4 regions of the Bacillus sp. ISL-75 genome follow, and region 1 is predicted to be linked to each of the others. Evidence: riboswitches for the same ligand, from Rfam matches in the RefSeq annotation. Region 1 holds a riboswitch; each other region holds the start of a gene.
What was found. Region 1 has a riboswitch for cobalamin ahead of J7E63_RS15975 ((2Fe-2S) ferredoxin domain-containing protein). Riboswitches for the same ligand answer to the same signal wherever they lie in the genome.

Region 1 (7,659 bases):
CCCTTTACATTGCTGAACTATGTTATCCTTGGCTGGCTAATGGGGATGGCTAAGATTAAAGAATCTTTAATACTACAAGTTTTAATGAATGTTTTGAATATGATCTTGGCCATTCTTTTTGTCCATGTCTTTTCTTTTGCTGTAAAAGGGGTTGCTGCTGCCGCTTTGATTGCTGAAGTGACAGCCTTTATAGTAGGGCTGTTCATTGTGATGAAGGCAGCACCGTTTGAATGGAGGTTACCATCCGTTCAAGAACTTATAGATACACAGTCTATGAAAAAGATGTTTAACGTGAATAAGGATTTGTTTATTCGAACGATTTGTTTATTAGTCGTTTTTAATATGTTTACAGCAAAAGGTGCTTCGTTTGGTACAAACTTTTTAGCGGCCAATGCGGTTCTATTTCAAATTCATTACATTATGGCTTATTTCTTTGAGGGGTTTGCCAATGCCACGAGTATTCTCGTCGGCAAAGCGGTAGGAGCAAACGACAAGGATTTATATAAAAAAACACTTAGTTTATCAAAGCAATGGTCGGTGATTACGGCTTTTGTGATAGCTTGTATATATGGATTATTTCAAGAAAAAATTATTGGGCTTTTTACCAATCTACCAAGTGTAATCGAACTTTCAACTACATATGGAACATGGCTTATCCTTTACCCCTTTGCCGCGTGTTTTGGCCTTGTCATTTATGGTGTCTTCACAGGTGCAACTGAAATTGCTCCTGTTCGAAACTCTATGATTTACGCAATGATCTTATATATCCTTATACAATTTACGGCAACACCTATCTGGCATAATCATGGCCTATGGCTGGCTTTCATTCTATACACTTTTGGGCGTTCTGGATTCTTGGTCATGTATACTCCTAGATTAAATAAAAGATTATTATTATAAACAAAGGAATCTAAAAATTACAGCTACTTCTAAAATGAATCATTTGTCATGTAACAAGGAGGAATAAAAAATAGCTAGGCATACAAATGAAATATCTATAGAGGAAGGATCAATTCTAACACCAATTAAAAAAGCACTTGAAATATTCTATTTGTTAGACTAGTATAATTAATATCTCTTAAAATTACATATGAATTTGTTAACAATTAGTTAAGATGCCTTAGGGCTTAATAGGGAATCTGGTGAAAGGCCAGAACTGTCCCCGCAACTGTAAGTGTGGACGAAATAGACAAACCACCGGAGCGTTTATTTTATTGACGATTCGGGAAGGGTCTAAAGTAGGAAGAAACACAAGTCAGGAGACCTGTCTTAACTTTTAATGTTTCGATTTCTTCGGGGGTTGAGAAGATGGAACGTTTGGACAAAAAGGATTATTTATTAACTTTCTTTGTTCTGACGTTTTATCCGTTCAACTAATGTTGAACGGATTTTTTCGTTTGGATGATTCTAAATCATTTTTAATTCGCATAGTTTAGCTTTAGAAGGAACAAGCCTTTTTAACAATTGAATAGATTAGGATAGGTGCACGAATATGTGCTTAATAGGGAAGTACGGTTTAAATCCGTCACGGTACCCGCCACTGTATGGGGAGTTCATTGCAGATGTCACTGAAGGAATTCGGGAAGACGCAATGAATGATGAACCTAAGTCAGGAGACCTGCCTTTACCTAATAACTTCCATCAACCTACGGGAACATAGGTAGAAGTGCTGAACATACATCGCTATTTTTTTGTGTGTATATATTCTGCACCCCTATGTCCATAGGGGTGCTTTTTTTACGTAAAAAACGAAAAGGAGAGTGTGACATGACTACTTGGAATTTACAAGGGACGAAACACCATGTTTTCATTTGCAACGGCAGCAGCTGTATGAGAAAGGGTGGGGAGGAAGCGACACAAGCGATTCGGAATGAAATCACCAATTTAAACTTAGATTCACTCGTACATACAACAAGAACGAGATGCAATGGGAGATGTAAGGACGCTCCCGTTGCTATTGTTTATCCAGATGGGACCTGGTATAAAAACGTGACGTCAGAAGTGGGAACTACGATTGTAAGGCGTCATCTGGCGGAAGGTCATTGCCTTCAGGAGCATGCGATCTATCAATATTCCGAAGAAGGATTCATACAGACAGAAGGGTCGGAATGTATCGCAGGAGTACAAAAAGCGGTTAAAGAAAAGATTTAACAGCGGATAGTAGCTGGATTCTAGTTTGAAATTTTGGAAGGTGGCGTAATAGTGTGAAAGGCAAATTATTGGTTATTGGTTTTGGCCCTGGTGATGAAAAACATATCACCGGACGGGCAAAAGAAGCCATCCAAGAAAGTGATATCATCATCGGCTACAAAACCTACGTTGATTTAATCAAGGGATTAATAGGTGGAAAGCAAATCATCAGCACAGGAATGACAGAAGAAGTGAGCCGGGCCCAGGAGGCAGTGAAACAGGCAGAACTCGGTAACACGGTAGCCGTCATTTCGAGCGGTGATGCCGGTGTATATGGAATGGCAGGACTGGTTTACGAAGTGCTAATCGAAAAAGGCTGGAAAAAAGACTCAGGGGTAGAAGTGGAGGTGGTCCCTGGTATTTCTGCCATTAACTCCTGTGCTGCTTTATTAGGCGCGCCGGTTATGCATGATGCCTGTACGATCAGCTTAAGTGACCATTTGACACCTTGGAGCATAATCGAGAAACGAATCGAAGCGGCCGCTCAAGCTGATTTTGTGATTGCCTTATATAATCCAAAAAGCGGGAGAAGAACACGGCAGATCATGGAAGCTCAAAAAATTCTACTAAAATATCGCTCGCCAGAAACTCCTGTAGGATTGGTAAAGAGTGCTTACCGTGATAGTCAAAAGATCGTCTTAACCAATTTACAAGAGATGCTCGAACATGAAATTGGCATGTTAACCACCGTTTTAATTGGCAACTCTTCCACATTTTTCTATGACGGCTTGATCATCACTCCGCGCGGTTATCAGCGGAAGTATACATTAAATCAGGCAATACAGCCGTTGAAACCGCATCAACGTTTGCAAAAGGAAGCCGAACCATGGGCACTGGAGCAAATGGAAGATGTAACATCGGTGAACAAGAAACTAGTCACCCCAACCTCAGTGAAAGAGTCGCCAAGAGAGCTGGCTGAGGAAGCTTTGCAAATGATCCTTGGTGAGAACTATGGCCTATCCCAAGGTTTAACGGTGAAGCAAGACTTTCAATCTATTTTTGAGGTAGCGATCAGCCCTGGGGTCGCCAATAAAAAATTTACCGCGACTCAGATGGTCATTCTTTCCGAAATTGTCGGAGAAGAAGGTGTCATGGAATACACACAAGACCATTTTATGAAGCTGCAAATTTTAACCTCTAAGCCTGATGAGATTGTTGAAAAACTAACGGCGGCCAACTTTTTGATTGCTCCTGTTGGCGACGTATTAACCGTAAAAGCCTGTGATTTTTGTGACGGAGAAAAGAAGGATTCCATTCCATATGCAGAGGAACTGCATGAAAAGCTTGGCGGAATGGAACTTCCTAAGGAATTAAAACTGGGTGTAAATGGCTGCGGTATGGCCTGCTACGGAGCTGTAAAAGAGGATATTGGCATTGTTTACCGAAAAGGAGCGTTTGATTTATTTCTAGGGGCAAAGGTAGCCGGAAGATCGGCACATCCCGGCCAAATTGTAGCGGAAGGAATCGCACCGGACCAAATTGTCGGGGTCATAGAGGGGATTGTTCAAGAGTACAAACAAAAGGCCTATCCAAATGAACGTTTCTATAAATTTTTTAAACGGGCCAAAGAGGTTCAAGGTTTTGTGTACCAGGATATCACACCAAGCCTTAAAATCGAAGCGGCTGTTTGCGGGGAGTAAAGGGAGAGACGACTAGCGGTCAATTGGTAGGTTAGGCATTTACAAACAAAGGGGAGAAAATATTTTGAAAGCAATTTTATTTGTGGGGCATGGGAGCAGAGATCAAGAGGGAAATCAGCAGGTTCGCGAGTTCATCGGTGAGATGAGAAAGACTTGGGACGATTCTTTCCTAGTTGAGACGTGCTTTTTAGAATTTGAACGACCAACCGTTAATCAAGGAATCGATCTGTGTGTGGAGAAAGGAGCCGACCATATTGTCGTGATTCCAATCATGCTCTTACAGGCAGGACACTCCAAAATTCATATTCCAGCAGCTATTGATGAGGCAAAGAATAAATATCCACTTGTTGAATTTATTTATGGCCGGCCAATTGGTGTTCATGAGGAAACATTTGAAATTCTAAAAACGAGATTAATGGAAATTGGCGAGAATTTAGAATCAATCGAAGACGATACGGCTGTCCTTTTGTTAGGACGGGGCGGAAGCGATCCCGATGCGAATAGTGATTTATATAAAATTGCTAGATTACTATGGGAAAAAACAAACTATAAAATCGTCGAACCTGCTTTTATGGGGGTGACGAATCCCCTTGTGAACGAAGGGATTGAGCGCTGTATTAAGCTTGGAGCAAAAAAAGTGGTAATCCTGCCTTACTTTCTATTCACCGGCATCCTGATTAAACGGTTAGAAGATATGATGGTTCCTATTCAAAATCAATATTCCGCGGTTGAATTTCTGTTAGCTGACTATTTTGGTTATCATCCAAAATTACAGACGATTTTAATCGATCGGGTGGAAGAAGCCCTCCGTGATGAGGTGAAGATGAACTGCGATACCTGCCAATACCGTCTCAATGTGATGGAACATATCGATCATCACCACCACCATGATCATGATCACGATCATCATCACGGCCATGACCATCACCATCATGACCATGACCACGACCATCACCATGATCACGAACATGCAGAGCAAAAGGCAGGAGATAGAGGATGATTTTCGTATTAGCCGGTACAAGTGATGCACGAGCCCTTGCTTTAGAAATAAAAAAGGAGGGCTTCGATCTCTTGGCCTCCGTTGTCACAGAAAATGCAGCGGTTGAATTAAGGGAGTCAGGGATACCTGTTCAAGTAGGAAGATTAACGGATGAAGACATGGTGGGGTTGATTGAAACAAAAGGGATTCTAGCGGTTGTCGATGCCAGTCATCCATTTGCGGAAGAAGCTTCGAAAAACGCAATCAAGGCGGCCCAAACGGCGGGAATCCCCTATATCCGGTATGAACGGGAGTCACAAACTTTTCAATATGACAACATGATAGTCGTCGAAAGCTACGAGGAAGCAGCGGAGCTTGCATTGGCCAAAAAAGGCGTGGTGATGTTGACGACTGGCAGCAAGACGCTTCAAATTTTCACAGAAAAACTATTAGGAAACCCGGACATCCGCTTGATCGCCAGGATGCTGCCTCGTGTGGATAATATGGAAAAATGTGAGCAGCTAGGGCTGCCGCAGAAAAATATTGTTGCGATCCAGGGACCATTTTCAAAAGAGTTCGACAAAGCCCTATATAAGCAATATGGCGTGACCTTAATGGTGACGAAAGAGAGCGGGAAAGTCGGATCGGTCGATGAAAAGGTGGAAGCGGCCAAGGAACTGGGGATTGAGGTCATCCTTATTGGCCGCCCGAAACTGAATTATGTCACCGTCTATGCTAATTTTATTGATGTCATCGCAGAATTAGATAAAAGGATTGGTTCCACACCAACCGTCACAACAGAACAATCATTTTAAATACAGGAGTGAGAGAAATGGATTTTCGTACCGAATTTAAACCGTTAACCGTCCAACCGGAACAGATCGAAGGAAGAAGTTTTGAAATGATTAATGAAGAAATTGGGGAACACCCGTTTACCGAGGAGCAATATCCGATTGTCCAGCGCATCATCCATGCATCCGCTGATTTTGAACTCGGGAAAAGCGTCCTCTTTCATCCTGACGCTATTCAGTCCGGCATCCGCGCGATTCGGAGCGGGAAAATGGTAGTTGCCGATGTTCAAATGATTCAAAGCGGGGCTAATAAAGCGCGAATTCAAAAATTCGGCGGAGAAATCAAGGTCTATATTTCTGACCCGGATGTGGTACAAGAAGCCAAACGGTTAAATACCACACGGGCAATTATTTCGATGCGAAAAGCGATCAAAGAAGCGGACGGCGGCATTTTTGCCATCGGGAACGCCCCAACCGCCTTACTCGAACTCATCCGCCTGATTAAAGAAGGAGAAGCGAAACCAGGTCTTGTCATTGGTCTGCCAGTTGGGTTTGTTTCCGCCGCTGAGTCAAAAGAAGAATTAGCCAAGCTCGATATCCCATTCATTACGAATATTGGCAGGAAAGGCGGCAGTACCGTGACTGTTGCTGCATTAAACGCCATTTCCATTATGGCTGAACGGGGATAACCCATGCAGGAAGTACCAAAAGGAAAGCTGCGGGAAGGATATACGACAGGGGCCTGTGCAACGGCGACAACAAAAGCGGCGCTAACGGCATTAATAACCAGTGAGCCGCAAACAGAATCGACCATTTACTTGCCCGTCAAGCGGTTTGCAACCTTTCAGATAGAAAGCTGTGAGGTGACGGAACAAACGGCTACCGCCAGTACGATTAAAGACGCGGGGGATGACCCGGATGCCACCCACAGGGCCTTAATCGTTTCCACCGTGTCATGGATCGATGAACCAGGTATCGTCCTTGACGGGGGAATTGGGGTTGGCCGGGTCACAAAGGACGGCTTGCCCGTTCCTGTTGGCGAAGCCGCGATTAACCCTGTTCCCCGCAGGATGATCCGTGAGACGGCAGAAGGGGTTTTAAAAGAATTCGGGATTACGAGAGGGATTAAGATCGTCATTTCCGTACCAGCCGGTGAAGAAATCGCCAAAAAGACACTCAATGGACGCTTAGGAATCATTGGCGGGATTTCTATCCTTGGAACCCGCGGGATTGTCGTTCCTTTTTCCACAGCCGCCTATAAGGCCAGCATCATCCAAGCGATTAGTGTTGCCCGGGCCAGTGGCTGCGAGCACGTTGTCATTACAACAGGCGGGCGGAGCGAGAAAAATGCCATGAAGCAATTCCCCGAGCTGTCTGAGGAAGCTTTTATCGAAATGGGTGACTTTGTCGGGTTTACCCTTAAACAATGCAAGAAGCAAGGGGTAAAAAGAGTGTCGATGGTCGGCATGATGGGGAAATTCTCAAAGGTGGCAATGGGGATCATGATGGTCCACTCGAAAAGCGCCCCGGTAGATTTTGATTTTTTATCGGAGGTGGCAAGCAGTACCGGTGCTGATGCCGCTCTGGTTGAGCAAATTCGAACGGCCAATACGGCATCACAGGTTGGCGATATGATGACAGCACAGGGCCATCTTTCCTTTTTCGAAATGCTAAGCGACCATTGCTGCCTTGCTGCGTTAAAGGAAGTCGATGGCGGGATCGATATAGATACGACCCTTTATACCATGAAGGGGGAATTGTTAGGAAAGGCGGTGTGTAAGAGTGGCATCAATTAAAATGATCGGCATTGGGGATGAAGGCAAAGTGAGCCTGCTCCCGATGTACGAAAAATGGATTTATGAAAGTGAACTATTAATAGGAGGAAAGAGACAGCTTTCTTTTTTTCCTGAATTCGCCGGCGAAAAAATGGCGATTGAAGGAGGGCTTTCTTCACTCGTCGAACGGTTGCAGTCGGAGACGAGAAACGTAGTGATTCTAGCTTCTGGAGACCCGTTGTTCTATGGAATTGGAAGCTATTTATCTTCTAAAATCGATTTGG
Region 2 (7,659 bases), on a different contig from region 1:
TACGATTGACGAAGCTCTTGCTGATTTAAAAGAAGGAAAGGTTGTTATTGCCTGCGATGATGAGAACAGGGAAAATGAAGGGGACTTTATTTCTCTTGCTGAAAAAGCAACGCCTGAGGTTATAAATCTTATGGCCACTCACGGAAGAGGTCTAATCTGTGTTCCTATTGACGAGGCATTAGCTCAAAAGCTCGACTTACATCCAATGGTTTCCAAGAACACGGATCCAAATCGAACAGCTTTTACCGTAAGCATTGACCATAAATTTTCTACCACGGGCATTTCTGCATTTGAACGTTCAGCAACGGTGTTGAGTATGGTTGACCCGGAATCAAAAGCATCTGATTTTTTAAGACCAGGGCATATGTTTCCATTAATTGCTAAAAAAGGCGGAGTCTTGAGCAGAACAGGGCATACAGAAGCAGCTGTAGACCTTGCAATTTTATGCGGTGCCAAGCCTGCTGGTGTCATTTGTGAAATCATGAATGACGATGGCACGATGGCACGTGTCCCACAGCTGCGCAAAATTGCTGATAAGCTAAACATTAAAATGATAACGATTAAAGATTTAGTAGAATACCGAAACAACAAGGAAAATTTAGTTAAGCGGGAAGTTTAAAACAAATTTAGGAGGCATACTCATGGGTAATATTTTTGAAGGAAATTTAGTTGGCTCAGGATTAAAAGTTGGAATCGTGGTTGGACGTTTTAATGAATTCATTACAAGTAAACTATTAGGCGGTGCACAGGATGCACTTAAAAGACATGGCGTCAGTGAGACAGACGTAGATATTGCCTGGGTACCAGGTGCATTTGAGATTTCATTAATCGCCCAAAAAATGGCTAATAGTAAAAAATATGATGCAGTTATCACGCTTGGCACAGTCATTCGCGGCTCTACTCCTCATTTTGACTTTGTTTGTAATGAAGTGGCAAAAGGGGTTTCCGCAATTAATTTAAGTAGTGGTATTCCGGTTATTTTTGGTGTGTTAACCACGGATTCTATTGAACAGGCAATTGAGCGTGCTGGGACTAAGGCGGGTAATAAGGGATGGGATGCCGCTTCGGCTGCAATTGAAATGGCCAATTTGTGCAGAACGATTGAACTATAAAATTATAGCAAAAAAACATGTACAATTCATGTCAACTTTTCTATAATGAATTTAACAAAAAATATTTTTAAAAATTAGGTGCTAAAATCTTTTCGAGAGATTTTCAGCTTAAAAGGGAAGTTTGGTATAAGCCAACGCGGTCCCGCCACTGTAAATGAGAGCAACCTATATGGTGCCACTGTCGACTACGATGGGAAGGCATAGGAAGCGATGATCATGAGCCAGGAAACCTGCCTAATACTTGTGCGCCAATAAACCTACGAGGATGGGACGGTGTTGAAGGCTAGACTCCCTTTACTTATTGCTAGTAACCTGAATCTAATCATACCAACATCTCCATTACTTAGTGGAGATGTTTTTTGTTTTTATCCAAGCCATTTTGTTTTTGCACAAGAAGATTTATTTTTTGTTACATAATATTTATTACACTGAAAGTAGGGAGAAAAATGAAGAAATTGTATTCATTGCTGTTAGTAGTATTATTAACAGTAGGAGTTTTAGCAGGTTGTGCTGAAAAGAAAGACCAAGTTAAGGAAGAGAATAAATCCAGCGTTGAGAAGAAAACAGCGGAAATAACCTATCCAGTTACACTTACAGATGCTACCAAAACTAAAGTTATTATCGAAAAGAAACCTGAAAAGATCGTTTCATTAATTCCAAGTAATACAGAAATTGCATTTGCATTAGGACTTGACAAAGAAGTGGTGGGCGTGTCTGATTTCGATAATTATCCGGAAGCCGCGACGAAAAAAGAAAAAATCGGCGGACAGGAAATAAACTTAGAAAAAATCATTTCCTTAAAACCAGATTTAGTGCTAGCACATGCATCGTCTGCTCATAATTCTGAAGCAGGGCTTCAGCAGCTTAAAGATGCCGGAATTACCGTTTTGGTTGTTAATGATGCGCAAAATTTTGACCAAGTTTATGATTCCATTGATATGATTGGGAAAGCTACCGGTGAAACAGCGAAAGCCGATGAAATGATTACAGGGATGAAGGATAAATTGGCTGAAATTAAAGCAAAGGCTGGGGAAATAAAAGAAAAGAAAAAGGTATTAGTTGAGGTTTCACCGGCTCCAGAAATTTATACACCTGGAAAGAATACCTTTATGGATCAAATGCTAAGTTCGATTAATGCTGAAAACCTTGCAAATGATCAAGAAGGCTGGATTAAAATTGATCAAGAAGCGATGATTAAACGGAATCCTGATGTTATCGTCACAACATACGGGTACTATGTTAAAAATCCGGCAGAACAAGTTTTAAGCAGAAAGGGCTGGGAAACGGTCAACGCTGTAAAAAATAAGCATGTAGTCGATGTGGATTCTGATCGCGTGACTCGCTCAGGCCCTCGGATCGTTGAAGGAGTAGAAGATCTTGCAAAGGCTGTCTATCCTGAGATTTTTAAATAATAAGTATTTAGCCTATATAATAGCTGGAATGTTCCTTGTTCTAGCTTTTTTATTAGGGATTTCAATTGGAACAGTTTCGGTTCCAATCTTAACAATTATTAAGATTATCAGTGCGAAAGTTTTTGGGGTTATTTCATTGGAGACAATTGACCCTATGTATTCAAGTATTGTCCTTAACATTCGCTTACCTAGAGTGATTTTATCAGGTCTTGTCGGGGCTTCTCTTGCAATTGCAGGGGCAGCCTTTCAAGGACTGTTAAGAAACCCGTTAGCAGATCCTTATACACTAGGTGTATCCTCCGGGGCGTCTGTTGGAGCGGTGTTGACACTGTTTTTCCATCTATCGATTCCTTTTATTGGTTCCTTCACATTACCATTGCTAAGTATTTTATTTTCCTTTTTAACCATCTTTTTAGTCCTTTCTTTCGCCAGTAAAATAGAGCGCTCGATGAGAGTGGAAACGATTATTTTAACAGGGATAATTTTTAGCTCCTTCTTAGGGGCAATTATTTCGCTGATGATTGCACTGACTGGGGATGAGCTCCGGCAAATTATTGGCTGGCTATTAGGAAGTGTATCGATGAGAGGCTGGGAGTACATAAAGATCATTTTGCCATTTTTTATCATTGGCTCAGGCCTGCTGATTTTTAATGCAAAGGAACTAAACGCCATGTCGTTTGGGGAAGAGCGGGCACAGCATTTAGGAGTCAATGTTCAAAAAAGAAAGCTAATTATTTTAACAGCTGGCTCCATCTTAACAGGAGCGGCGGTTGCGGTGTCAGGCACCATTGGCTTTGTCGGGTTAGTGATTCCTCATTTATCTAGATTATTATGGGGACCCGATCATCGGCATCTCCTTCCTTTATCGATCATAACAGGAAGCGGTTTTTTAATCTTAGCTGACTTAATTTCAAGGACAATCATATCTCCTACTGAATTACCGATTGGTGTCATCACTGCTTTAATTGGTGCACCTGTATTTGCAATAATCCTGCTCCAAAGAAAAAGGATGGAAAGAAGTGGTTAGAGAATGCTTAGTGTTCAACAGGTTTCCGGTGGATACTCGGGTGAAGCCGTTCTGAAAGACATTTCTTTTGATGTGAAAAAGGGAGAATTATTTGGGATATTGGGGCCAAATGGAAGTGGAAAGACAACCCTTTTGAAAATGCTTAGTGGAATTTTGCCTATCCAAAAAGGTGAGATTTTTATCAATCGGAAACGGCTGCAGGAATACAAAACAAAACAACTGGCCCAAATGCTTGCCGTTCTTTCACAACATTCATCACAATCATTCTCTTACACAGTAAAAGAAACGGTCTCGCTTGGCCGTTATGCACATCAAAAGGGGTTATTTCAAACCTGGAATAAAGCCGATGAAGAGGTTGTCCAGCGAGTAATGAAGCAAATTGGTGTTTCCAGATTCCAAAATAAAAATATTCAAGAATTATCAGGCGGTGAAAAACAAAGAGTATTTCTTGCCCAAGCTTTGGCCCAAGAGCCTGAAATACTTTTGTTAGATGAACCCACGAACCATTTGGATTTGTCGTATCAAAAGGAATTATTAGATTTCTTAAAACAATGGACGTCAGAAAATGGATTAACAGTCATCTCTATTTTTCACGATTTAAACCTTGCCGGGCTTTATTGTGATCGATTGCTCCTTCTCGAAAATGGAAGAATTAATATCGATCATATTCCGAATGAGGTGCTTCGGGAAGAACGAATAAGGGATGTGTATCATACAGACATTCAAAAACATCCCCATCCTAAAGTAGCTGCACCGCAAATGGTTTTACTGCCAAAAGTGAATAAGGAAGTTGTCGATTTTGAACTAGATGAGTCGATGCTGCATATTTCAGAAGAATATATTGAGTTAACATCCCCCCTGCCATTAAGGACGATGTCATCTGGAGTGATTGGTTCGGGAACAGGCTGGCACCAAACATTTGTCAACCGTCATGTTCACAAGGGTTACAGCTGTAGTGACCATCGCTCAGAAATGGCTTCATTTTTAAAATCAAACGGGTTTGAACCCTCGGAAACTGTTGGCATGATGACCGCAGTTGTCCTCGAAGATGTAGTATACAAGCGGTTTGAACATAATAGTTTCTCGATATTTGCAGTTGTGACAGCAGGAGTAGGAAATGCGATTGATGCTTCGAAAAGTGAACAGCATACATTTGAAATGACACCCGGAACAATCAATACCTGGATTTTTGTGAGCGGAGAGCTGACAGAGGAAGCTTTTATTCAAAGTATCATGACCGCAACTGAAGCGAAGGTTAAGGCATTGAATGATCTAAAGGTAATCGATGAAGTCACCGGAACGATCGCCACCGGTACATCGACAGATAGTATCTTAATTGCTGCTACTCAAACGGGTGAAGTATTAGAATTTGCGGGTACGATTACCCCGTTAGGCAAGCTTATTAGCAAGGCAGTTTATCAGTGCACGATCGAAGCGATTCAAAAATCCAGCAAGAGGAAATGCAAATGATCGTCCATCATTTAATCTCAATCACAGTTGCCTATATTATTGACCTGTTTATTGGGGATCCACCCGATTGGCCCCACCCTGTAAGATGGATTGGAACGATGATAACATTTTTTGAAAAACGTTGGAATAATGGCAAGTCTAAGCGGTGGAAAGGGGTGGCCATGCTCCTTTTTATATTACTCTTAGTTTTTTTCATCGTTTTGGTATTAGTTCTAATTGGATATAGGCTTCATCCTGTTGTTGGTGTTTTAGTGGAAAGTATGATTATTTCTACTTGCATTGCTCAAAAAAGCTTGAAGGTGGCTTCTCTAGAAGTCTATCGTCCATTAATAGAAGGGGACCTTCCTGAAGCAAGGAAAAAACTATCCTATATTGTTGGCCGTGATACAGATTCCTTGGATGAGAGTGAAATCGCTCGCGGCACGATTGAGACTGTGGCCGAAAATACTAGTGATGGAGTGACGGCCCCCTTGTTTTGGGCACTGATTGGCGGAGCCCCGCTGGCGATGGTTTATCGCGCAGCCAATACTTGTGATTCGATGGTGGGTCACATGAGCGCTAGATATAAAGAGTTTGGCTGGGCGTCTGCAAAATGGGATGATGTGATGAACTGGGTTCCAAGTCGATTAACTGGGATCATCATGCTGATAGGAAAACGTCCCGTAAGGATGCCTTATAGAAAAGCTTGGGCGATTTTATTCCGTGATGCGAAAAAGCACCCGAGCCCGAACAGCGGCTGGGGGGAAGCGGCTGTCGCAGCTATTTTAGGGATACAGCTTGGCGGAATCAATTATTATAAAGGATTGATATCGAACCGGGCAAAAATGGGTGAACCCATTCAGACCATCCAAGCGGAACATATCATCACGGCCAATCAAATTCTTAGCAAAACGGTCTTTTTATTTTTACTATTTTTATGGATAGGGGGAATAGTCCTTGAATTGGCCGTCACATGGCTCGAATCCTCAATATTTATATGAGGCAATGGGCCTTGCACTCCCGTTGCAGTTTATTGATTTTAGCGCAAATATCAATCCACTTGGTCCGCCATCTGTGTTAAAAGAAAAATGGCCGGATTTTTTTCAAGAAATTAATGTTTATCCAGATCCCTATGCAACACAGCTGAAGGAAAGGATTGCAAAATCGGAGCAGACCCCGATCGATACAATCCTAATTGGAAATGGAGGAGCAGAGCTTATTACGCTGCTTGCCCGTATGCTTGCCGGCAAAAAAGTCGGCATCGTGGAACCCACTTTTTCGGAATATGAACAAGCATGTCGGGCAAACAAATGTGAAATTGTCTACCATCAACTAGTGGAGCCCAACTTTGAATTGAATTCGGTCAATTTACACTCGAATTTGATGGATGCAGATGCTTTGTTTTTGTGTAATCCAAACAATCCAACAGGTATTTACTATCCGGCCTCTAAGATTATTTCGATCATAGAGGAATGTGAAAAGCGGGATTGCCTTGTCATCTTGGATGAAGCATTTTTTGATTTTTTAATAGAATATGAATCATTGGTTCCATACATAAACAAGTTTTCAAATTTAATTATTATTCGCTCACTGACAAAAATGTTTGCGATTCCAGGAATACGCTTGGGATATTTAATCGCTCAGCCAGCGATTGTTTCGAGCCTTAGCCAGTTGCAATCACATTGGAGTACCAATACCATTGCGTTATTAGCAGGGGAACTTTGTCTGCAAAATGAATTTTTTATTAAAGAGACACAGGCATATATTAGTCATGAGCGGAAAAGGCTGTTTGCCTTTTTTACACAGAAAGAATTTGTGGTTTCGTCTTCCAACGTGAATTTCTATTTATTGAAGGATCCGCATTTCAAAGATCAGTTTGCGTTGTTTGAGTTTCTTCTACATCAAGGCATCATTCCAAGGCATACCTTTAATTTTCCTGGTCTAGAGGGAAGATGGCTTCGGTTTGCCATAAAAAGTAATCAAGAAAATAATCAACTAATGGAAGTGTTGGCGAAATGGCGTCATCATCATTAATCTTCATAACAGGCGGAGTAAGAAGTGGGAAGAGCAACTTTGCTGAGAGGAAAGCAGTAGAGATCGCTCGTAAGACAGGCTGCAAGCTTACCTATCTGGCAACCGGTGTTCCTTCTGATCAAGAAATGAAGGAACGAATTGAAAAGCACCAACGCGATCGAGATTCAGCGAATTACCGGTGGAAAACGTTTGAACAGTCTGTTCAAATTGGGAAAATTGCTGATGACTTTCATGGCGAGGATGTTATTTTGTTGGATTGTGTCACAACTCTATTAAATAATGAATTGTTTTCTTCTGAGCAAGCGTGGGATGAACGTTTTTTAGAAACGGTTAAAGAAAATGTGATTACAGGGATTACTTTGATAAAAAATCGTGCTCGGACAATAATTGTCGTCAGTAATGAAGTATTAAACGAGCCGTTACTTGGCAATGATCTGGTGTTTACCTATGGCCGCTTGCTGGGCCAAATCCATCAATATTTAGTCAAGGAAGCGGAGTTAGTGTTTTTAGTGGAGGCAGGGATTCCTATTGTAATGAAGGGAGTAACGCAATGAAAGGAATCATGATTCAGGGTACGGCTTCAGATGTGGGCAAAAGTCTAATCGTAACGGCGTTGTGCCGAATA
Region 3 (7,659 bases), on a different contig from region 1:
TTGGACAGCTTGTCCAACCACTTTATACACATAATCAATGTTAGCCTCTGTATGTAAATCCGGATTTTCTGTTAAAAGTATTCGCAGAAACTGTGCCATGAAATACGCATGCTGCATTTCATCCCGTTGAATATAACTAATCATCGTACTTGTCTTAAGCATTTTTTGCTGGCGGGCAAGATGATAGAAAAAAGCAAAGCCAGCATAAAAATAAATACCCTCTAGATTAATAGAATTCACACCTAGTTGAAATAAATTTTGTGGTGTAGGATTCTCACGGAAACTTTCATATGCATCTAATATCAATTGGTTTCTTTTTTGAACGATTGGATCATTTTTGGCTTGATTGAACCAATCCTTTTGTTCATTTAAAGGTACAAGAGAACTTAATATATAGGAATAGGATTCATTATGCACCGCTTCCTGCTGGGCGATGACAGCAAATATTGCTTTAAAGCTAGAATCTGTCACATAATCCATTACTTGACACATTGTTGGTGTTTGCAGGCTGTCTAAAGAAGCAAGTTGTGTATTTATTCGTAAAAAGACATCTTTCTCCGTTGAACTGAGAAAGTCCCACTGTTTTATATCATCTTGCATATTAATCTCTTGAGCTTTCCAAAAGTTTGACAATAAAGTCTGATATAAATCGTATATCTGTGGATAAGCAATATCATTCCAGTTGAGTAAGCCTGATGATTTTCCATTAATAATACCGGTTGATTTATTGGGAAACTCGGGATTTAACAGTTTTATTCTTGATAGCGGTAAATGAATATCCATAAAATAATCTTCTCCAATCTATTCTAAAAGATGTTAGCTATGGCAAGCATCACATTCGTCAATTTCTGTTTGAGATGTGCTTCTAACATAGTACGTTGTCTTTAGTCCCTGCTTCCAAGCTTCCATATGCAGGTTAAGTAAGTCCTTTGCTTTTATATCGTGCCTAACATATAAATTAAAGCTAATGCCCTGATCAATGTGACGCCCACGTGCCGCATTCTGTTTAATACTCCACACTTGATCTAATTCATGTCGCGAGCGACGATAATAGTCATATGTGATATGGTTTAAATCCGGTGCAGTAACTTTAAATTTAAAATTCTTTTTTTCCTCTGCATATTCAACAGAATAGATAGGATCGATTCCATCAGTGGAACCTCCAATTTTCGCTGTGGATGAATTGGGAGCAATAGCCATTAACCAACCATTCCGAATGCCATGATTGACGACATCTCTTTTTAGGTCATTCCATCTTTTCGATTGATAATTTTTCCGTTCAAAATAACTTCCTGTATGCCATTCTGAATCCTTAAATAGACTATAAGACCCTTTCTCCTTTGCTAGTTCCATTGATGAACGGATCGTATAAAATGCAATGTCCTCATACAGATGATCTGCATAATTTACCGCTGCTTCAGATTCCCAGTAAATCCCTTTAAGAGCTAGTAGGTGGTGCCATCCAAATGTACCAAGACCCACGGCTCTGTACTTTTTATTTGTAAGTTGAGCCTGTCCAACAGAGATTGTATTTAAATCAATCACGTTATCGAGCATTCGTACTTGGATCCTAATTAAACGCTCTAAAACATCTGCAGGGACTGCTTTTGCCAGATTAATAGACGATAAATTACAAACAACGAAATCACCAGGCTTCCGAATTATCACGATATTGCCCTCTTCATTCTGGTATTCGTTTACTATGGTCGTTGCGGACATATTTTGAGCAATTTCTGTACATAAATTACTGCAGTAAATAGAAGTTCGGCCCGTACCCAATACATGCTTATTCGGATTTTGCCTGTTTACTTCATCACGATAGAACATGTATGGTGTTCCTGTTTCTAATTGAGCAACCATGATTCGTGTCATAATATCCATGGCACGGTAGGTTTTACGAGGAAGAAGCGGGTTACCTGCGGCCTCTTCATATTTCTCTGTAAAGAATTTAACATCCGTTTCATCATAAAAATCCTCAAGTCCTAGCAGGTTCCCTTTTTCATCCTTCCAGCCCATAAATTGTTTTACTTGATGGGGACAAAATGTATGCCACTGCCCAATACTTCTTCCATCCTCATCTTTCTCTTCTAATTTTTGCATAAACAGGTCTGGTATGGTGACACCCGTGAAAATGTCATGGGCCTTACGGCGTTCATCCCCATTATTGGTTTTTAAATCGAGAAAACCGTTCATGATATCTTTATGAAACAAATCTAGGTAAACCGCAATGGCACCTTGACGTTGACCTAACTGATCAACACTGACAGCTGTATTATTTAACAATTTAATCCATGGTACAATTCCGGAAGAGTTTCCTTTGAATTTCTTTATATCGGAACCAAGGGCACGAACTTTACCATAATAAATCCCTATACCTCCGCCATCCTTGCTTAGCCGAGCAATATCCCAATTATTTAAATAGATGCTATCAAGGGAATCATCTACTGTATCAATAAAGCAGGAGGAAAGCTGCCCAAAGCTTTTGCCTGCATTCGCTAAAGTGGGGGTAGCAACCGTCATATATAAATTACTAAGTGCCCAATACGCTTCCTTTACAAGTTGTAAGCGGATGGACTCCTTTTCATCCTTCATAATCGTCATGGCAATAATCATGAACCGCTCCTGCGGGAGTTCATATACATTTCTATTATGATCTTGAGCCAGATAGCGATCCGCTAGTAAAAATAACCCTATGTAATTAAATAATAAATCTTTATCTGGATTTATCTCTTTTGCTAGTTGCTCGATTTCATCTTTGCTATATAAGCTAAGTAAATTATGAGAATATATCCCGGTATCAGTCAATTCTTTTATTAACCTATAAAAATCTCCATATTTTAAAGAACGATTATAGCCTCGATTTTTTGCTGACTTTCTATATAATTCATTCAGATATAAACGGGCAGCGATAAATGTCCAATTTGGTTGGTCTATTGCAATTTGATTCACAGCATATAATAAAGCTTGGTGATTAGCTTCCCCCTCTGTTTCATCCAGTTTACTAATTTGCTCTTTAAGCTCCGTAGTATCTATCTGATATTTTTCTGAAACTTGATTAATAGATTCTAATACGTAATTAAATTCTGTTTGAATCTCCTTAGTTATCAATACATTTCCCCCTATAATAAAAAAATCCGCTCAACGGTAATTGAGCGGATGAAACGATACACTACAAAAGGAATAAAAAAATCCAATGCCTCCTGTCGCCACCGTTCATCTTCTCAATCCCCGAAGAAGTTGAAACATCTTAAGAAAGACAGGTCTCCTGACTCATGCTTCTTCCTACTTTGAACCCTTCCCATATAAGTACCTAATAGATTAGACATTTCTTATACAGTGGTTTGCTCATTTCGTCAGCATTTACAGTTGCGGGGGCAGTTCTGGATTTACACCAGATTCCCTATTAAGCCACAATGGCATCGTCTCTTAAGGCTAACACAATATATAGTTTGATTATTATTTATTGAAACAATATATAGTGAATCAATTAATTTAAATAATAGTATAGTCACCAAAATAATTCAAGTCTATTATTAAATAAAAATGAAACCTATCTGGCCTGAACCTTTTTTTAAAACACCAAGGATGTCACTGAACCTTTTGTATTCTATTTTGAATGCCATAAGTGAACGGTTTTGGCTGGGCTTTACTGAAGTTAACTAATGCATCAAGGTCAACGGGACCGACTTCTTTGTTTTCAGCTTGGATAAATACAGTAAATCCATCTCCGCCTCCAGAAAGAAAAATATTCGCTGTCACAGAATAGGATTTATTAGGATCCATTTCCGTGCCATCTGGAAGCTTGATGCTCACTACCCTTTGCCCTTCTGGTTTATTTGGATCCCAAGTATAGCTTAAGCCAGAAATCTGCAACATGTTCGTTTTTGTTGCCCCCCACTGCTGGTTGAGCAATTCTCGGATCTGCTGTCCCGTCATCGACATTTTGACAAGGTCATTATTAAAGGGCTGTACCGTGTATATTTCTCCCCAGGAGATGTCGCCAGGATCAATATCAGCTCGAATGCCGCCAGGATTCATAAAGGCTAATTCGGTATTCAACGCTTTCCTTTGTGCATCCGCAATGAAATCGCCAAGTACTGACTCGCCATTTTCATTATGCTTGGCCGTCAGACTTTCAGATGAAGAGCCAACAACTTGATTAACTATCGGTTTTATTTTTGCTTCATAGCCTTCTATCATTTTCTTTATTTCGGGATCGGGCTCGATTCCTTCTTGAAAGGTAGTTACAATCTCAGCTCTTTTTGAGACAATATCCTTTGTTTTAGGATCTATCTCAATATCAACATCAGAGAAAGCAGTTCCATAGGAATAGGATTGAACAACTAGTTTATTGTCAATCGTTGCGTTCATATAGGCATGATTATGGCCTCCGAAGATGATATCCACTTCATCGTCGACCCGGTTTGCGATATCGACAAGCTGCCCTGCTGGATTTTCTCCGTTTGGACCTGAAGTGCCTGGGTTATGGGCTAAAACGACAATCGATTTTACTCCTTGTTTTTTCAATTCCGCTACATTCTGATTAATTGCTTCTACTTCATCCGTGAATTTTAATCCTGCCACACCGCTAGGGACAACAAGCGTTGGAGTCTCAGTAGTTACCACACCGATAAAACCAATGGGTATCCCATTTACTTTGATCACTTGATAAGGAGGCAGAATCGTTTTTCCTGTTTTCTCATTGACCACATTGGCAACAATCCATGGGAAGTTTGAACCTGCAAAATTGCCTGTTTTCGGATGTGTTCCCCCTTTTATGAGGCGCATCAGTTCCGTTAAGCCTTCATCAAATTCATGATTACCAACAGTACCGATGTCAAAACCCAGCTTGTTCAAGATCTCGATTGTTGGTTCATCCTGTAAAAGGGCCGAAATTGGAGGGCTGGCCCCAACCATGTCTCCATCTTCAACCAATAGCGTATTTTTATTTTCTGCTTCACGCTTTTTTAAATAGGCTGCTAAATAATCGACCCGACCGGCCGGTTTCCCGTTTACTTTCCGAGTCACATTTAATTGGCCATGCAAGTCATTAATCCCTAATAGTTGGACCTGAATGAAACGATTATTTGCGGCCGGTGGCTTTCCCTTTTTGGGATTGACCGTTTCTGGACGGTTGGATTTATGTCCATGATATTCTTCAGATAACCCTTGATCCTTTCCTATAGTTGGTTTCTGTCTGCTAACCTCTACAACTTGAGGCTTAGTAACAGTTTGAAATTGATTATCCATATCCCTTAGGGCACGAGCTGAAGCACTTTGATTTCCCGTTATCGCCACAAGTGCTAGGATCGATAAGGAAAGAAACGTTTTTTGAAACAATTTCATACTATTCCTCCTACAATTTTCTAAAAGAACCAAAGGTATTTTTCTCCTTGCAGGTTAGGAATATGCAGAAAAGGCACCAAAGAAGTTTGGTGCCTGACACTCATTATTGTTTGACTATCAGACTTTGGTAGGTTGAGGATGTCCTTACTTCTATGGTTAAGGTTCCCTTTTTATAGATGGATTTAATGATAAATGGGGCCCCGGTGGTATTCTGAAATTGAAAATCCGGTCCACCATAAGATACGGTTGCATCTCTGCCAGCAGGTACATACCCAACCGACAAGGAATGGTGATGTTTTTCAATATAACTAACACCTACCTGGTCCACTGCATTGAATAGGGTTGATGACGTCTGGCAAATTCCTCCGCCGATACCGTCGACTAATTGCTTATTTACAATTTCCTTCGCCTTTTGATATCCGTGGGCGGCATCACTTGGACCTACAGTAGTATTAAATGAGAAAATATCTCCCGCTCCGACAATGATATTATTAATGGCCTGTGCCGACAGCTGAATATTCTTTGATCGGCCTACAACTCCGCTATTAAATCTGGTTGTAAAGCTAGCCACGACAACTTCCCCTAACTGGTCAACATCCTCAGGTTTATAACCGCTCTCGGTCACATATAAAGGTAGTTCAATATCTCCACCCGTTGCCGATGCTGTTATGACCTTTTCAACTAACTCTGATTCCTCTAAGATAATTCTTGGTTTGCCTTTAATGATTTGACCATTGGAGCCAATCTTATCAAGAACCATTCGTTGGTCATATCCTTTGGTACTTTCCGTCCCTCTTGCTAAATCCTTTGCCCATTTTTCAAGTTCCTTTTTATAGGTTTCATTATCGGTTCCAAAACCCATTTCCACCGGTAAAAAGGTTTCCAAAATAGCATTTGTATTCGGATCAATGACATTTACCGTAATTGGTTTTGGTTTTTCTTCTTTCTGTGGTTCTGGTGGTGTTTTATTGGGCTTTTGTTGTCCTTGTTCAGATACTTTTTCTTCAACTTTCTTTACTGTTTTCGTTTTTTCTGTACATCCGGCAATAATTATTAAGCTACAGATTAATAAAATTGATACTAGCCACGAGCTCTTTGTCATTTCCCCTACCTCTTATCCTTTATTTTCATGCAGTAAATGCTGACCTCCAACGAAGTCCATTCATTCTTGGATTTTATTCCCGTTTGCATGTCAATATGACTTATAAGTATTGATTAATATGCAAAAAGCCCCTTAGGTGTAAGGAGCTTAATCAGTGAAGATATATGATTTTTTTGACCTGTAAATTATCTTACGCTGCTTTTCATCATTGGTTGAACCACTTTTGGTTCCGAATATGTTCGTTCATTTTTCTTATAGGCGTGCCAATATGCGAGTGCGATAAAGACAGATCCGCCAACCGCATTGCCAAGAAAGACAGGGATAAAATTTTCAATATATCCTAGCCAAGTAAAATGGCCGGCAAATATTGCTGCAGGAATCACAAACATATTCGCTACAACGTGTTGGAATCCGATTGCGACAAATGCCATCGTTGGAAACCAAATACCTGCAATTTTTCCGACCATATCGTCTGCCCCATAACAAAGCCACACTGCCGCTGCCACCAGCCAATTGCAGCCAATCCCCGAAACGAATGCTTGGAGAAAGGTTGCTTCTAATTTATGGTCAGCAATACTAATCGTTCTTTCCAAGAAGGGGCCGGATTCGGTAAGTCCAACCAGATGTCCAAAAAAGTATGCTACAAAAATAGCTCCGATAAAGTTACTCACCGTAACAAGAAACCAGTTATAGACAACCTGTCTAGTGCTAATCTTGTTCGCCATTCGAGCTAGCGGCACAGCCATCATATTTCCTGTTAATAGCTCACCACCTGCAAGCAAGGTGAGGATAAGGCCGATTGGGAAGACAGACGCACCAATCAAACTGCTTAACCCCTCTAAATTTCCTGTTAAAGTTGCTGTGACACGGATGAAAAGTAAATAACCTAAAGCAATGAACGCACCTGCTTCAAAACCTAATATCAGTGTTTGTAAAGGAGGGTATTTTGATTTTTTCACTCCATTTTCAACGGTAATTTCCATGATTGTTTCGGGTTTACTATATCCCATATGATATACTCCTTTTTAAATGAACCATTTAGTATGTGAAACATTTAACATACTTCTATTTTATAACAAATTCTTCTAAAATCCTGTGAATATTTCTTTAACTATTTTAGAGCGCTTACATTTACCTTTGTAATCTTGCTTTTATATTCAAAATAGCTTACTTCCCTTACTTAATAGAGGTATACTGATTCCAAGGTGATA
Region 4 (7,659 bases), on a different contig from region 1:
CAGGCGATAGTTCTATATTCTCGATACAACAAATTGAAAAGGCTATGAATGTCTACAAACAATTTTATAAAAATGGTGATTCACTGTCAGAAAGTGATTTCTTAACTTGGGATCAAAAACAAATCCTGAATTTTATACAGAATTGTTTAGCAACAGCAAAAATAGAAGGTAGTGTAAGAGTGTATTTTGGCTAATGTTTTAAGACTATTTGCTAAATTCTTCAATTTCGCTGCGTATCCATATAACTCTATAGTAGCAATTACCTTCATAATGTAACAATTTGCATTCCATCTCCAGATAATCTTATGAATTTCTTTTATCCCCCAAAAAACACATGCTAAATTTAGACATTTATTATCTTATTACCAATCCATGTATGAATTTAATAAAATTCAAGCAAATTTAGCTTGGGAAAAAGTAAAAAATGCGTATTTATTATATCACGGTAGATCTATGCCTTCTAAATTTAACAAACCTGTATGCTGATTAACGGAATTAGGATATGAATAGAAAGCAAATGAATTGTGTGCAATTCCGGAAGTTTATTACCAAAATCCTCTCTCAATAAATGGCCAGAATATCAAACAGGAACTAATAAGTAAAATTATTTCATTTTTATAAAAATTGAATATATTTCAACAATTATCCTATAATAAAGAGGAAATATATTAAGCTTTGGCTCAAATTGAAAAGATGGCTTCACCCTTAGTTTTGCTAACATAAGATGAAGCATCTTAACTTCAAGATATACATAAGTACTAACTTGCTAGAATGGAATATAATTACTTTTAATTAGGAGGCAATCATGGGAAGATTAGTTCATTTCGAAATTCATGTCAATGACATGGAACGGGCAAAGAAGTTTTATGGAGAGGTATTCGGATGGTCATTTCAAGATTGGAGTGAGTATGCAGGAATGCCATACTTTGGAGCAGTGACTGGCGATGAGAATGAACCTGGGATCAATGGTGCTTTGATGCAGCGGCAAAGTGCTCCACCGGAAGCAAACCAAGCTTTGAATGCATTTGCTTGTACAATGGGAGTGGAAAATTACGATGTAACGGAAGCTAAAATTATTGAGAATGGCGGCAAGGTCGCAATGGCCAAATATGCCCTGCCTGGAATGGCGTGGCAAGGATACTATATTGATACCGAAGGCAATATATTCGGAATTCATCAACCCGATGCGAATGCAAAATAGAACCCATGATATGTGATATCAGAGAATCCTAAGGTGAGCGAGAGAACTCTCATCATGCTGAATACTTTTCAGAAAATTATGTACTTCATATTATTAATATGCTATAGTTAGTGAAAATTACATATCGTGTAAGAATTGGTGCCAAGCTAAGGCTTGGCTTAATAGGGAAGAACGGTGTAATTCCGTCGCTGTCCCGCAACTGTAAATCGGAGTGAATCACAAATACCACTGTCAAATGATGGGAAGGTGTGAGGAGCCATGATGATAAGCCAGGAGACCTGCCAATTTCCAGTACACACCAAATACCTACGTGGAAATAGGTGGTGACATTCATTTGTACGACAAACGAGTTATGAGTAGCTATGTTTATGCATGTTTTTTAAGCAAACTTTAACTTGATTGTAAAGCCATTTCCATTTTGTGGAGATGGCTTTTTCGTATTTGGGAATTTGTAATCTAAAAAAGGAGAAATGATAAATGAATTTAGTAAGTACTGCTATTGGTTACCCGTACATTGGTGATAATCGGGAGTGGAAACGTTGTTTAGAATCTTTTTGGAAGGGTGCGATATCAGAGGAGCAATTTATTTTCGAGATGAAAGCGACTCGCTTGAATAATTTGAAGCGCCAGCAATCATTAGGCTTAGAGTTACTAACAGTTGGGGACTTTACCCTTTATGACCGTATGCTTGACCATGCGGCAATGTTCGGATTGATTCCAAATCGTTATAAGTGGACAGGTAGTGAAGTCGATCTAACCACTTATTACGAAATGGCCCGTGGGGCAAGCCATGTTGTGGCTTGTGAGATGACAAAGTGGTTTAACACCAACTATCACTACATCGTACCTGAGTATGAAGGTAAGTCATTACAATTAACCAAAAACTACATTTTAGATTATTTTGTAGAAGCCAAAGAGGAATTAGGACTTATTACAAAGCCTACAATAATCGGTCCTTTTACTTTTGTTAGTTTAGCGAAAGGATACGATGCCAAAACCAAAGCACTGTTTATTTTGAAACTTTTACCGCTATATGCACAAGTATTCCAACAGCTTGTAGAGGCTGGGGCACAGTGGATTCAAGTGGAAGAACCAGCACTAACCCTTTCACTAACAGCAGATGATGTAAAACTAGTGCAAGAAATTTACAAGCAATTAGCAGAAGAAGTACCGGCTGCACAAATCATGTTGCAAACCTATTTTGAAGGACTATCAGCGTATGAAGAGCTGTCTCAATTACCTGTTGCAGGGATTGGTCTTGATTTCATACATGGTGTCGAAGAGAATATGGCTTCACTTCGAAAACTCGGCTTCCCACAAGACAAAGTATTAGGAATTGGTATAGTAAATGGACGGGATATTTGGCGGGCAAATTTGGCTGAAAAAGCATTCAATACAAAAGCTGTTTTATTATTAAGCGGTGTAAAAGAAGCTTGGATTCAGTCTTCATGTAGTTTACAGCATGTACCTGTGACGACGAAGGCAGAAACAAAGCTGGATGCCATACTGACAAATGCTTTGTCATTTGCCGATGAGAAAATAATTGAGTTATCACATATCGCATCTTACGTACGTGACGAGGCTTGGACAGGAAATAAGAGCGTGTCACAAAGTATGATAGCGACTGAAGCATTAGCACAGCATAAGGCAAGGAAAAATGCACGTGTGAAAGAGCTAGTATTACAAGTAACACAAGAGCATTTTGCTCGTTCAATGACGTTTAAAGAACGTCAGCCTTTGCAGAAAAGGGCATTAGATTTACCAGATTATCCAACCACCACCATTGGCAGCTTCCCTCAGTCAGATCAAGTAAAACGGACACGTACAGCGTGGCGTAAAAAGGAAATTACAGACGCTGAGTATGCAGCGTTTCTAAAAAGTGAAACAGCCCGTTGGATTCAAATTCAAGAAGAAATAGGACTGGATGTTTTAGTGCATGGTGAATTTGAGCGGACGGATATGGTTGAGTACTTTGGAGAAAAGCTAGAAGGTTTTGCCTTTACAGAAAAAGCATGGGTTGTATCCTATGGTTCACGCTGTGTCAAACCACCAATTATTTATGGTGACGTCGAGTGGACGGCCCCAATGACCGTGAAGGAAGTAGAAGCGGCACAGCAATTAACGTCTAAGTATGTGAAAGGGATGTTAACAGGTCCTATCACAATCTTAAATTGGTCTTTTGTCCGCGATGATATTTCACGTGAACAAGTAGCCAACCAACTAGCCTTAGCACTAAGAGAAGAGATTCAAGCGTTAGAAGATGCAGGCATTGCCATTATACAAGTGGATGAACCGGCATTACGTGAAGGATTGCCATTACGCAAAGAAAAATGGGCTGATTATTTATCATGGGGTGTAAATGCCTTTAAGTTAGCAACTTCTAGTGTGAAGAATGAAACACAAATCCATACACATATGTGCTATTGCGAGTTTAATGACTTTATTGAGCCGATTCGTGCCCTTGACGCAGATGTGATTTCAATCGAAACGTCTAGAAGTCATGGGGAGTTGATTCAATCTCTTAAAAAAAATCCATATGAACTTGGTATTGGTTTAGGAGTGTATGATATTCATAGTCCACGTGTACCAAGTCTAGAAGAAATCAATGCGATTTTAAACGATAGTTTAGAAATTATTTCAAAAGAACAGTTCTGGGTGAATCCAGATTGTGGTTTAAAAACACGTCATGAAGAAGAAACCATTGCATCGCTAAAAAATATGGTGTCAGCCGCTCGGAAACTACGCCAACAGCAACAACAAACTGTTTAAATCTAATCTTAACAATTAAATTAATGGCCTTTTCCATTTTTGGAAAGGCTCTTTGGTTTGTTAAGCTATATATAGGTAGTTCTTCGAAAGGACAATAAGTAGACTCAGCAGTATCTCGAAAGCATTGCCACAGGCGAACAGTGCCAAGTCGCTATTCGCTATAATAAGCTCGACAGAATTTTACAACTTCGGGCCATGACATATTTTTTAAAGTATAATGTTGATTTTAAATATTAAATTGAAATAGGCATATGGAATAGAAACATAACCGTAATTACCGGATGACCAAAGCCCATTGAAAAATGCCTGCCTCTTTGTATTTATTGTGAACCGAACAATACCTGTCCTTTGTCCCCAGTGTTATGCCATGAATACTGTAGAAAATTCACATAAGTAAAATTGTAGTATTACAGTCTAGAATATTAGATAATTGGAAAGTATGAAAGTAGTAGTCTATTTCCTTGGATGCTTTAGGTGGAGGGAAGTATATGTTCGAGCAATTAACAAAAGCTGATATAAAAGATATGTTTACAAATGCAGTTTACCGCCGTGGGCTTGGTTACTTTCAAGAAGGTCGTGTCAGAGATTTATATCATGATCCCGTTAGAAATATCTGGGGTGCAAAAGTAAGAGGGTCAAAAACCTATCTAGTGACAATTGAGGCTGATGGGTTCGGAATTTCCACAGATTGCAATTGTCCTGCCTATGATAAATACTGGGACCCATGTAAACATATTGCTGCAGTTATGCTAAAAATTCACGCCAATACCCAGGGGGAAATTATCTTTAGTAACCCTCATAACGATAACCAAAGTTTTCTTGATAGGAAACGAATACAGGAGAAGGAATTTCAAAATCGACAATTGGAACTAGAAAGGCAAAGGGAAGAAAGACAAGCAGCTTATGTCAAGCAACTGACTAATCAATTTATTCAAAGCTTTTCTAGTATTTTACAAGGAAGTAAGGAACAGAAGATAGAGAGAATTAAGGGGCCTTTACTAGTAGAATGGATAATGAAAGTATATAAGCCGTACTACTCATCAAAACAATTTCTAACATTAGAAATGAAGGTAGGCCAAAAGAGAACCTATGTTGTAAAGAAAATAAAGGATTATCTTAAGGCTATAAATATTCAGGTGCAGTACCCGTTAACAAAAAGCTTTACCTATAATCCGACAGAACAAGAGTTTACATCGAACGATCAGGAGATTATTAATCTTTTGCAGGATGCCATTAAGTATGAGGAGATATACCAGGAATTCCAAACTCCTTTTAATAGAAGCTATGGTTCGTCAGATGAACGGGCGCTTAATATTCCCCCGATGGTTGCGGATGAGCTTCTTAAAAAGCTTGAAAACAGAGAGGTTCACTTTGAAAATGGTAGGGAAGCTTTTAATCAGATTAAAATCTATCAATCTGAATTGCCTTTTACGATTCAATTAGATAAAGGAAAAGCAGATGAGTTTCAATTAGACTTGACTTCACTAGCTACTTTCAACTACTTAGATTTATATGGATATATCATAGCAGATCATCGCTTTTATAAGATTTCTGTTGAACAGCAGCTACTCATCAAGGAACTGAAAAAACTAATTGATCAGTCAAATAATCCTATACTGCCAATCGCTAATGATCAAATTGAACCGTTTATCTCCCAGGTGGTACCGAGAATTGATAAGATTGGTCAATTGGAGATTACGGAAAACGTCTCAAGCAAAATCGTAAAATTTCCCCTGGAGGCAAGGATTTATGTTGACCGAATGGACGATCTTCTCCATGCTTCACTGGAATTCCATTACGGTGAAAATAAGATAAATCCGTTTGAGCAAACGACTCCTGAAAAGAGCGGTCCTATTTTAATGAGGGATGCCGAAAAGGAACAGGCAATCATGGAAGTGCTCGAATCTACTTCTCTAAGATTCAATGGAAAACTTCTTTATGTTGAAGGTGAAGATGAGATATTCGAGTTTTTATATGAAATTTTACCGCGGCTTGAAGACAAAATAGAAATTTTCTTGACAAGTGCTGTTAGGTCATTTGTATTACCAGACAAGCATGCCCCAGTTACCAATATCGATGTCGATTCTTCAGGTAATTGGCTGGAGGTGAGCTTTAATATGGCAGGGATTGAGCAGAAGGAGATTAGGAATATTCTACAATCTGTTGTTGAGAAGAAAAAATATTATCTGCTGCCAAGTGGTGCGTTCGTCTCATTGGAATCAGAAGAATTTCAAACGATTCAAAACATGTTTCAAGAGTTAAAGATTAAACCATCACAATGGGAAAAAGACACGATTCAGCTTCCAATATACAGAGGAATGCAGCTGGATGAATTGGTTGATAAGGAAAACGGCAGCAAAGCCAAGTACGGAAAGCAATTTCGTCGGTTATTAAACCGTTTGAAAAACCCTGAAGAGTTGGAATTTGAGCTGCCTGATTTGCTGCAGGCTAAATTAAGAGACTATCAAAACTTTGGCTTCCAATGGTTTAAAACGCTTAGCTACTACCGTCTTGGCGGCATGCTTGCAGACGATATGGGCCTTGGGAAGACAGTGCAAAGTATTGCCTTTATCTTATCAGAAAGAAATGGGAACAAAAACGCAAAACCAGCGTTGATTGTTGCACCAGCATCACTCGTCTATAACTGGAAAAATGAATTTCAAAAATTTGCCCCATCATTATCAACTGATGTGATAATTGGAACACCGCAAGAGCGGATGGAACGGCTGCAAAGTGATTTGTTGCCTGATGTTTGGATTACATCTTATCCAACCTTAAGGCAGGATATTGATTCTTATGCACAGCATGAATTTAGTACGCTAATATTAGATGAAGCACAGTCGATTAAAAATTATGCAACCAAAACGGCGAAGGCGGTAAGGGATATTCAAGCAGAAACATGTTTTGCACTTAGCGGGACACCGATAGAAAATTCAATTGATGAGCTTTGGTCCATTTTTCAAACGATTATGCCAGACTTCTTTCCAAATCAGAAGGCGTTTCGCCAGCTTGAACCAGCTAAGGTAGCAAAAATGATTCGCCCGTTTTTATTGCGAAGAGTTAAGAAGGATGTATTAAAAGAATTACCTGACAAAATTGAAACGGTCAACTATTCTGAGCTTACAAAGCAACAAAAAGAGCTATACCTCGCTTATCTTGAAAGAATCCAAAAGGAAACAAAAGAATCGCTTCAAGGGGAAGGCTTTCAAAAAAGCCGTATTAAAATCTTGGCTGGTTTGACTAGACTCCGTCAATTATGCTGCCATCCTTCCTTGTTTTTGGAAAATTATAAAGGCGATTCAGGTAAGCTTCAACAACTAATGGAGATAGTCAGTAATGCCATAGAGAACGGTAGACGACTGCTAATCTTTTCACAATTTACGAGTATGCTTTCGATTATACGTGAACAGTTATCGAGTTCTGGTTTAAATTTCTTCTATTTGGACGGTCAAACATCACCTAAAGAACGGATCAGAATGGTTGATCGGTTTAATCAAGGAGGGGCTGATATTTTCCTCATTTCTTTAAAAGCAGGAAATACAGGACTCAACTTAACAGGAGCGGATACGGTGATCTTGTATGATCTTTGGTGGAATCCTGCTGTTGAGGAGCAAGCAGCGGGAAGGGCCCACCGAATTGGCCAAAAAAATGTTGTTCAAGTCATCAGATTAATCACACAGGGAACGATC

Region 2: linked by a shared signal. The riboswitch ahead of J7E63_RS12620 (ABC transporter substrate-binding protein) and the one ahead of J7E63_RS15975 ((2Fe-2S) ferredoxin domain-containing protein) in region 1 are both predicted to bind cobalamin.
Region 3: linked by a shared signal. The riboswitch ahead of J7E63_RS13880 (ribonucleoside-diphosphate reductase subunit alpha) and the one ahead of J7E63_RS15975 ((2Fe-2S) ferredoxin domain-containing protein) in region 1 are both predicted to bind cobalamin.
Region 4: linked by a shared signal. The riboswitch ahead of metE (5-methyltetrahydropteroyltriglutamate--homocysteine S-methyltransferase) and the one ahead of J7E63_RS15975 ((2Fe-2S) ferredoxin domain-containing protein) in region 1 are both predicted to bind cobalamin.

What each region holds. Positions count from the first base shown of each region.
Region 1 covers NZ_JAGGQX010000037.1:30,021-37,679, reverse strand. The annotation lists partial or broken gene J7E63_RS15980 (MATE family efflux transporter) at 1-900, shown strand, start outside; cobalamin riboswitch at 1,097-1,286, shown strand; cobalamin riboswitch at 1,464-1,640, shown strand; gene J7E63_RS15975 ((2Fe-2S) ferredoxin domain-containing protein) at 1,768-2,151, shown strand; gene cobJ (precorrin-3B C(17)-methyltransferase) at 2,205-3,830, shown strand; gene J7E63_RS15965 (sirohydrochlorin chelatase) at 3,895-4,830, shown strand; gene cobK (precorrin-6A reductase) at 4,827-5,624, shown strand; gene J7E63_RS15955 (precorrin-8X methylmutase) at 5,642-6,289, shown strand; gene J7E63_RS15950 (cobalt-precorrin-5B (C(1))-methyltransferase) at 6,293-7,396, shown strand; gene cbiE (precorrin-6y C5,15-methyltransferase (decarboxylating) subunit CbiE) at 7,398-7,659, shown strand, end outside.
Region 2 covers NZ_JAGGQX010000027.1:46,218-53,876, reverse strand. The annotation lists partial or broken gene ribB (3,4-dihydroxy-2-butanone-4-phosphate synthase) at 1-616, shown strand, start outside; gene ribH (6,7-dimethyl-8-ribityllumazine synthase) at 642-1,112, shown strand; cobalamin riboswitch at 1,172-1,364, shown strand; gene J7E63_RS12620 (ABC transporter substrate-binding protein) at 1,559-2,524, shown strand; gene J7E63_RS12615 (FecCD family ABC transporter permease) at 2,490-3,551, shown strand; gene J7E63_RS12610 (heme ABC transporter ATP-binding protein) at 3,555-5,021, shown strand; gene cbiB (adenosylcobinamide-phosphate synthase CbiB) at 5,018-6,001, shown strand; gene cobD (threonine-phosphate decarboxylase CobD) at 5,958-7,034, shown strand; gene J7E63_RS12595 (bifunctional adenosylcobinamide kinase/adenosylcobinamide-phosphate guanylyltransferase) at 7,016-7,588, shown strand; gene J7E63_RS12590 (cobyric acid synthase) at 7,585-7,659, shown strand, end outside.
Region 3 covers NZ_JAGGQX010000030.1:31,344-39,002, reverse strand. The annotation lists gene J7E63_RS13885 (ribonucleotide-diphosphate reductase subunit beta) at 1-783, opposite strand, end outside; gene J7E63_RS13880 (ribonucleoside-diphosphate reductase subunit alpha) at 817-3,093, opposite strand; cobalamin riboswitch at 3,239-3,440, opposite strand; gene J7E63_RS13875 (bifunctional metallophosphatase/5'-nucleotidase) at 3,589-5,346, opposite strand; gene J7E63_RS13870 (VanW family protein) at 5,450-6,448, opposite strand; gene J7E63_RS13865 (formate/nitrite transporter family protein) at 6,634-7,458, opposite strand.
Region 4 covers NZ_JAGGQX010000020.1:60,891-68,549, forward strand. The annotation lists gene J7E63_RS09560 (hypothetical protein) at 1-194, shown strand, start outside; gene J7E63_RS09565 (VOC family protein) at 806-1,201, shown strand; cobalamin riboswitch at 1,321-1,501, shown strand; gene metE (5-methyltetrahydropteroyltriglutamate--homocysteine S-methyltransferase) at 1,679-3,970, shown strand; gene J7E63_RS09575 (DEAD/DEAH box helicase) at 4,459-7,659, shown strand, end outside.